Regions from separate parts of the Nonomuraea africana genome, predicted to be linked through region 2. Evidence: riboswitches for the same ligand, from Rfam matches in the RefSeq annotation. Region 2 holds a riboswitch; the other holds the start of a gene.
What was found. Region 2 has a riboswitch for cobalamin ahead of H4W81_RS41065 (CbtB domain-containing protein). Riboswitches for the same ligand answer to the same signal wherever they lie in the genome.
Positions count from the first base shown of each region.

Region 1: another riboswitch for cobalamin. It lies ahead of H4W81_RS07835 (ribonucleoside-diphosphate reductase subunit alpha); the one in region 2 lies ahead of H4W81_RS41065 (CbtB domain-containing protein).

Region 1 covers NZ_JADBEF010000001.1:1,707,237-1,710,690, reverse strand. Annotated here, with positions in the region: gene H4W81_RS07835 (ribonucleoside-diphosphate reductase subunit alpha) at 1-1,470, opposite strand, end outside; cobalamin riboswitch at 1,556-1,739, opposite strand; gene H4W81_RS07830 (Bug family tripartite tricarboxylate transporter substrate binding protein) at 1,744-2,652, opposite strand; gene H4W81_RS07825 (formylglycine-generating enzyme family protein) at 2,789-3,454, opposite strand, start outside.
Region 2 covers NZ_JADBEF010000001.1:8,558,618-8,562,071, reverse strand. Annotated here, with positions in the region: gene H4W81_RS41080 (VWA domain-containing protein) at 1-451, opposite strand, end outside; gene H4W81_RS41075 (histidine phosphatase family protein) at 412-1,002, opposite strand; gene H4W81_RS41070 (CbtA family protein) at 1,008-1,763, opposite strand; gene H4W81_RS41065 (CbtB domain-containing protein) at 1,773-1,964, opposite strand; cobalamin riboswitch at 1,996-2,124, opposite strand; gene H4W81_RS41060 (glycoside hydrolase family 38 N-terminal domain-containing protein) at 2,229-3,454, shown strand, end outside.

The DNA of each region.
Region 1 (3,454 bases), 6.9 Mb from region 2:
GGTGTCGTAGGCGGCCAGCGCGATCTCCTCGGCGATCCGCGTGGACAGCGCGAGAGCCTCGGGAGAGTCGAACGGCAGGCGCAGCGAGAAGAACACGTCCGCCAGGCCCATCACGCCCAGGCCGATCGGCCGCCACCGCAGGTTGGCCGCCTCGGCCTCGGGCGTCGGGTAGAAGCCCAGGTCGATGGTCTTGTCCAGGAAGCGCACCGCGGTCCTGACCGTGGCCCGCAGCCGCGCCCAGTCCATCGAGCCGCCCGCCAGGTGGGCGGCGAGGTTGATGGAGCCGAGGTTGCAGACGGCGGTCTCGCCGTCGCTGGTGACCTCGAGGATCTCGGTGCACAGGTTGGACAGGTGGATGACGTTCTCGGGGCGGGCGGTCTGGTTGGAGGCGCGGTTGGCGGCGTCCTTGAAGGTCATCCAGCCGTTGCCGGTCTGGGCGAGCGTGCGCATCATCCGGCCGTAGAGGGTGCGCGCGGGGATCTGCCGGGTCTGCAGCCCCTCGGCCTCGGCGGCGCGGTAGGCGGTGTCGAACGCCTCGCCGTACAGGTCGGTGAGGTGCGGCACCACCTTCGGGTCGAACAGCGACCACATCGCGTCGGCCTCGACGCGGCGCATGAACTCGTCGGGCACCCAGTTGGCCAGGTTGAGGTTGTGGGTGCGGCGGGCGTCCTCGCCGGTGTTGTCACGCAGTTCGAGGAACTCCTCGATGTCGGCGTGCCAGGTCTCCAGGTAGACGCACGCGGCGCCCTTGCGGCGGCCGCCCTGGTTGACGGCGGCGACGCTGGAGTCGAGGGTGCGCAGCCACGGCACGATGCCGTTGGAGTGGCCGTTCGTGCCCCTGATCAGGGAGCCGCGGGAGCGCACCCTGGTCCAGGCGATGCCGATGCCGCCCGCGTACTTCGAGAGCCTGGCCACCTGGCCGTACCTCTCGTAGATGCCCTCGAGCTCGTCGCGCGGCGAGTCGAGCAGGAAGCAGGACGACAGCTGCGGGCGGCGCGAGCCGGAGTTGAACAGGGTGGGCGAGCTGGGCAGGTACGACAGCGTGGACATGAGCGCGTACAGCTCGGCGGCCTCGGCGACGGAGGAGGACAGGCCGCACGCCACGCGCAGCATGAAGTGCTGCGGCCGCTCCAGCACCCGCCTGGTCTCGGGGTGGCGCAGCAGGTAGCGGTCGTAGACGGTGCGCAGCCCGAAGTACTCGAACCGCTCGTCGGCGCTCTCGTCGACCAGCGCGTCCAGCTCGGGTGAGTGAGCGCTCACGAACGCGGCCAGGCCGTCCTGGACCAGCCCCGCGGCGTGGGTGGCCGCGACCGACTCCGAGAAGGCCCGCACCCCGTGCGTGGCGGCCTCGTCGGCGATCTCCTCGGCCAGGAGCCTGGCCGCGACCCTGGAGTTCTCCGGGTCGGCGATCACCCGGGCGGCGGCCTCCTCGATGGCCAGCCTGCGGTCGACCTCAACGATCTGTGTCACGCTCTCTCCTCGCGAGCTCATCCTCGTGAGGGCAGGCGAGAGCACGCGGGCAGGCCGCGACACCCCCGGGCCCTCCCTCGAGGCCCTGGACAGGTCATACCGCTGGCAGGTCTTCGGACTCGCGGGCGTTCGTCAGCTTCCTACTGGCCGTCGCTTCCATGACGGCGGTCGTTCCCGCTCACCGCTGCGGGGCAGTCCTGGTCTCGCACCAGGTTCCCTTTTGCTCCGCCCCTTTGCGACGGGGGCGAACCAGCGACGACCAGGATCCTACATCTAGTGGCCGCGGGCGCAACTGCGCCCACAGGTTGTGTCGAGCAGTCCCAGCTCGCCCAGGACCGCGCGGGTCCTGGCGGTCTCCGAGCCGAGCCACACCCTGAAGTCGTCGCCGAGGAGCGGGAGCGGCGTCCACCCCTTGTCCCTGCACGCCCGCAGCCACCGCTCGGACCTGGCGACCTCGTCGAGCAGGTCCACGGCCCTGGCCCGCTCGCCGTCGCCCATCTCGTCGGGACCGAGCACCGCGCTCCAGTCGGCGAAGTCGACGCGCGCCCCCGACTCCAGCAGGGTCGGCGCGTCGATCCCCTCGACCCGCTCGGCCGACGAGACCGCCAGCACACGCACCCGGCCCCCGGCGATCCGCTCCCGCCACTGACCCAGCGGGCCCGCCGCCACCCCCACTCTGCCGGTCAGCAGCGCCTCGGCGGCGTCCTCACAGGTCGGGTAGCCCGCGTAGTCGAGCACGCGGGCGTCGGCGCCCAGCCCTCGCGCGACCAGCCCGAACAGCAGATGGTCCGACTCCCCCTGCTTCCTGCCCGCCAGGACGGTCTCCCCTGGAGAGGCCACCAGGTGCGCGGCGAAGGCGTCGAAGTCCGGGAAGCGGGACTTCCTCGCGACGACCAGCACCTCGACGTCCCCGACCAGCCGGGCGATCGGCGTGCCGCGCGCGCTCGTCCTGGCCATCTCGGCCGCGGCCAGGGCGGGCAGGCCCGTGACGGTCAACCGGGTGCCGCCCCGCGCCAGGTCGGCGGGGTCGAGCAGGCCGGAGAGGGTCTCGGCGATGGGCTCCCACGAGGCGCCCGCGGGCACGACGGCGAACCTCGGCACGGGACGCCCGGGCTCGGTGCCGCATCCGGCCAGGCACGCCAGCGCGCCCAGTGCCCCCGCCACGAAGTCCCGACGGCGCATGCGCGCCCCTCCCCGATCCCCGCCCAGATCCCCCAATACATAAAGTTATGTACACATCACAGCGAGTTACACCTTTAGTGGCATATCGGGGTATTCTCGTGACCGTGGATCTGCGGCGCTCCGCAGAGATCGCGCGTCACAGCGATCGGGCGAGCCGGAAGCCGAGGTCGTCGACACGGAAGGCCGGGTGGCTCTTGCGGCGGCACGACGCCCGGCATCCTCGCGGATGGTCGAACCAGCTTCCGCCACGGAACACGCGGTACGGGCCGTAGACCCTGGGATCATAGACGTCCCAGCACCACTCCCACACGTTGCCGATCATGTCGTGCAGGCCCCACGCGTTCGGCGCCCTGGTGGCGACGTCGTGCACCTCGCCGCCGGAGTTCCCGCGGTACCAGGCGATCTCGTCCAGCTCCCCGTAGCGCACACCGGCGGTCCCGGCCCGGCACGCGTACTCCCACTCCGCCTCGGACGGCAGGCGATAGCCGTCGGCCCGCCAGTCGCAGAGCACGTCCTGCCCGTCGGGGTCGTCGCCGATCGAGTAGCAGGGTTCGAGCCCCGTCGCCCGCGAGAGCAGGTTGCAGAACCGGACGGCGTCCGTCCAGGAGACGTCGGTCACCGGCGTGCGCGGGCCGGCCGTACTCGCCGGCCCCTCGCCGCGAACGGCGCGGTACCGCTCGCGGGTCACCGGACACGGCGCCAGCAGGAAGGCCCCGACCTCGACCTTCCAGGTCGTCTTCGCACCCTCGTCACGCAGGACGATCTCCCCGGCGGGGATCTCGATCATGCGCTCGGCGAGGTT
Region 2 (3,454 bases):
TGACCTCGTCCACGTAGAGGACGCCGCGGTGCGCGGCGGCCAGCAGACCGGGCTCGAACGCCTTGACCCCCTCCGTCAGCGCCCGCTCCAGGTCTAGCGAGCCCACCAGGCGGTCCTCCGACGCGCCCACCGGCAGCTCCACCAGTGCGGCGGCTCTGCTGACGATCTGCTCGCCCGGCTCGTGCGGCCCGTCGGGACACTGCGGGTCGGGCAGCGAGGGGTCGCAGGCGAAGCGGCACCCGGCCAGCACGTCCACGGCGGGCAGCTGGGCGGCGAGCGCTCTGACGATGGTCGACTTGGCCGTGCCCTTCTCGCCCCTGACGAGCACGCCGCCCACGCGGGGCGAGACGGCGTTGAGCACCAGCGCCAGCTTCAGATCGTCGAGTCCGACGACGGCGCTGAAGGGATAGGTCACGAGGCGGCCTTTCGGTTGACGTAGCCGATCCGCCATCCCTCTCGGGCAGCGGACACCTGTGTGAGGGAGAGGGGCGCGAGGTCGAAAGGCGTGGGATCGGCCCCGAGCGCGTGGCCGAGCGCGGCCCTGATGACGCCTACATCACAGACGGCGACCACCCTCCCCTTGCCGCCGCTTCTCCCCGCGTACTCGCCACCGCTTTCGCGGAGGCCGTCCAGCCAGCGCGCGACCCGCGCCGCGGCGCCGGTGCGTGACTCGCCGCCGTGCGGCGCCGCCCCCGGATCGGCGAGCCAGCGCGCGAAGGACTCCGGCTCCGCCACGGCCACCTCCTCGTACGGCATGCCGCGCCACCGACCGTGGTCCTGCTCGGCCAGCGCCGCCACGACCACGGGCGCGAAGCCCATCGCCACGGCGGTCTCCCACGCCGCCCGCGCGGGCGACACGAACGCGACCCCCGCGTCGGCGGACCCGAGTGAGGCCGCGAGGCGCGCCGCCGCCTCCAGGCTCGAAGGGTCGGCGGGCTCCTCCCCCGAGGGGAAGCGCGCGCCGCGCATCGCGGGTGTCGAGGCGTGCCGGACGAACAGCACGCCGGTCAGCTGACCCGCGCCTTCGCGCGCTCGCCCGCCACCGCGAACAGCGCGCCGAAGGCCGCCCAGAAGACCAGCTGGGTGCCGAGGGAGGCGACCCTGAAGTCCCAGAGCAGCGACGCGGGAAAGCCCGCGGGCACCTCGTCCACCGTGGGCAGCAGCGCCCACGCCGCCACCACGGGAACCAGGAAGCACACCCCGCCGACCAGTGCCCTGGCCCACGTCTCCCGCACCGTGACCCTGCGCGTGGCGGCGACGCCGATCGCGACGGAGGCGAGTCCGACGACGACCATCACGACGTAGAGCAGGGTCCTGGCGTTGATGGTCGCCGGATCGCCCACCGCGGGCGGGTTGGCCGGGTACTTCAGGAACGGGATGAGGACGATGGCGGCGAAGGCGGTCGCGGCGGCGGCGACCGCCAGCAGGGGCTCCGACCTGGGACCCACGCGGCCGCGCAGTCCGGCGAAGGCGAGGGCGAACACGCCGCCCACCGCCACGCCGTACAGGCCGGTCGCGAGGAAGAGCCCGGCCCGCTGCACCGGCCTGCTGACCACGGCCTCATCGCCGTGACCGTGCCCCTCCGAGGCGCCCTCGCCATGGTCGTGACCGGGCTCGCCGGAAGCGTGACCGGTCGGCGCGGCCTCCTCCAGCGCGATGGCGCTGTCGACGTGCGGCTCGCCGAGGAAGAAGGCGAAGGCACCGGCGACGAGCCCCGCGAGCAGCCCGACGAGCAGTCCCCTGACCAGCAGGGTCTTGATCACGGCCAGGCCTCAGTGGCAGGGCACGCCGAGCAGGTGACGCCCGTCGTGCATCAGCTCGTGCAGGAACGTGCCGGTCTGCGAGATCGCGCCGTTGTCCATCAGGACGAGGTACGCGAGCAGCATCAGAACGGGCACGGCCAGCAGCCAGCGCGCAAGACGGTGCAGCGGAATGGGGTTGACAGACGTGGACAGACCACTCATGTAGAGCCTCCTCAGGGATGACGCGTCCCGCTAGGTGAGGTCGCAGCGGTCAGGTGACCTGGCTCCCGGGGTTGTGGCCCCGGATACAGTGGCGCGTCCGCACCGGCATCTCACCGGATTTCCCCTGATTCGCCGCGAAATCTACCGGAACGTATCTCTTCCTCCGGATCTCGTCAACATCGGCGGCCCTTATGACAACGTTGCCATTGATCTTCCGAAGACCTAGGGTGACGGCGACAGCGCCCCGCCCCCGAGGGAGAGTCCGTGCCCGTACGCCTGTTGTCAGCCGAGTCGACCGACCTGTTCGTGGGGACGGAGGCGCAGCCTCATCAGGTGCTGAAAGTCACCGCCGAGCAGGGCGAACGCGACGCCGAGGTGGTGGTGCGCGGCGAGGGTGTGGCGGGCCGCGCGGTGGTGCCGGAGGGAAGCGCGACCGTCGTCGTCGAGGTCCCGCTGGCGGTGAGCGCCCCCGTGGGAGCGGTGGTGCCGTGCGCCGTGTCGGCGGGTGACAGTTCGCTCACCGTGGACGTCACCGTCGAGGAGCCCGGCTGGACGATGCACATGGTGTCGCACTTCCACTACGACCCCGTGTGGTGGAACACGCAGGCGGCCTACACCAGCCCGTGGGAGTTCCTCTCCGGCGATTCAACCACCAGGCCGCTGTGGGAACGCAACGCGTTCGCGCTGGTCGAGGCGCATCTGGCGCTGGCCGACCGCGACCCCGACTACAAATTCGTGCTCGCCGAGATCGACTATCTCAAGCCGTTCTTCGACCTCCACCCCGAGCGCAGGGCCGACCTGCGCCGCCTCATGGCCGAGGGCAGGGTCGAGCTGATGGGCGGCACCTACAACGAACCCAACACCAACCTGACCGGCGCCGAGACCACGATCCGCAACATCGTGTACGGCATCGGCTACCAGCGCGACATCCTCGGCGGCGTGCCGCGCACCGCCTGGCAGCTCGACGCGTTCGGCCACGACCCGCAGTTCCCCGGCTACCTCGCCGCGGCGGGCCTGACCGGCAGCGCGTGGGCGCGCGGGCCCTTCCACCAGTGGGGCCCGATCAACAAGAACTTCAGGGAGGCGCACAACGACGCCACCCTGATGCAGTTCCCGAGCGAGTTCGAGTGGATCTCGCCCTCGGGGCTCGGCGTCGTGACCCACTACATGCCCGCCCACTACTCGGCGGGCTGGTGGATGGATTCCTCCGCGACCCTGGAGGAGGCGAGCCAGGCCGTCTACGAGCTGTTCAGGGCGCTGAAACCGGTCGCGGCCACCAGGAACGTCCTGCTGCCCGTCGGCACCGACTACACCCCGCCGAACAAGTGGGTCACCGAGATCCACCGGTCGTGGGCGGAGCGCTACGTCTGGCCGAGGTTCGTGTGCGCCGTGCCGCACGACTTCTTCGCCGCGGTGTGCGCCGAGACCGGCGCCTTCAGCCCGCAGACGCGCGACATGAACCCGGTCTACACCGGCAAGGACGTCTCGTA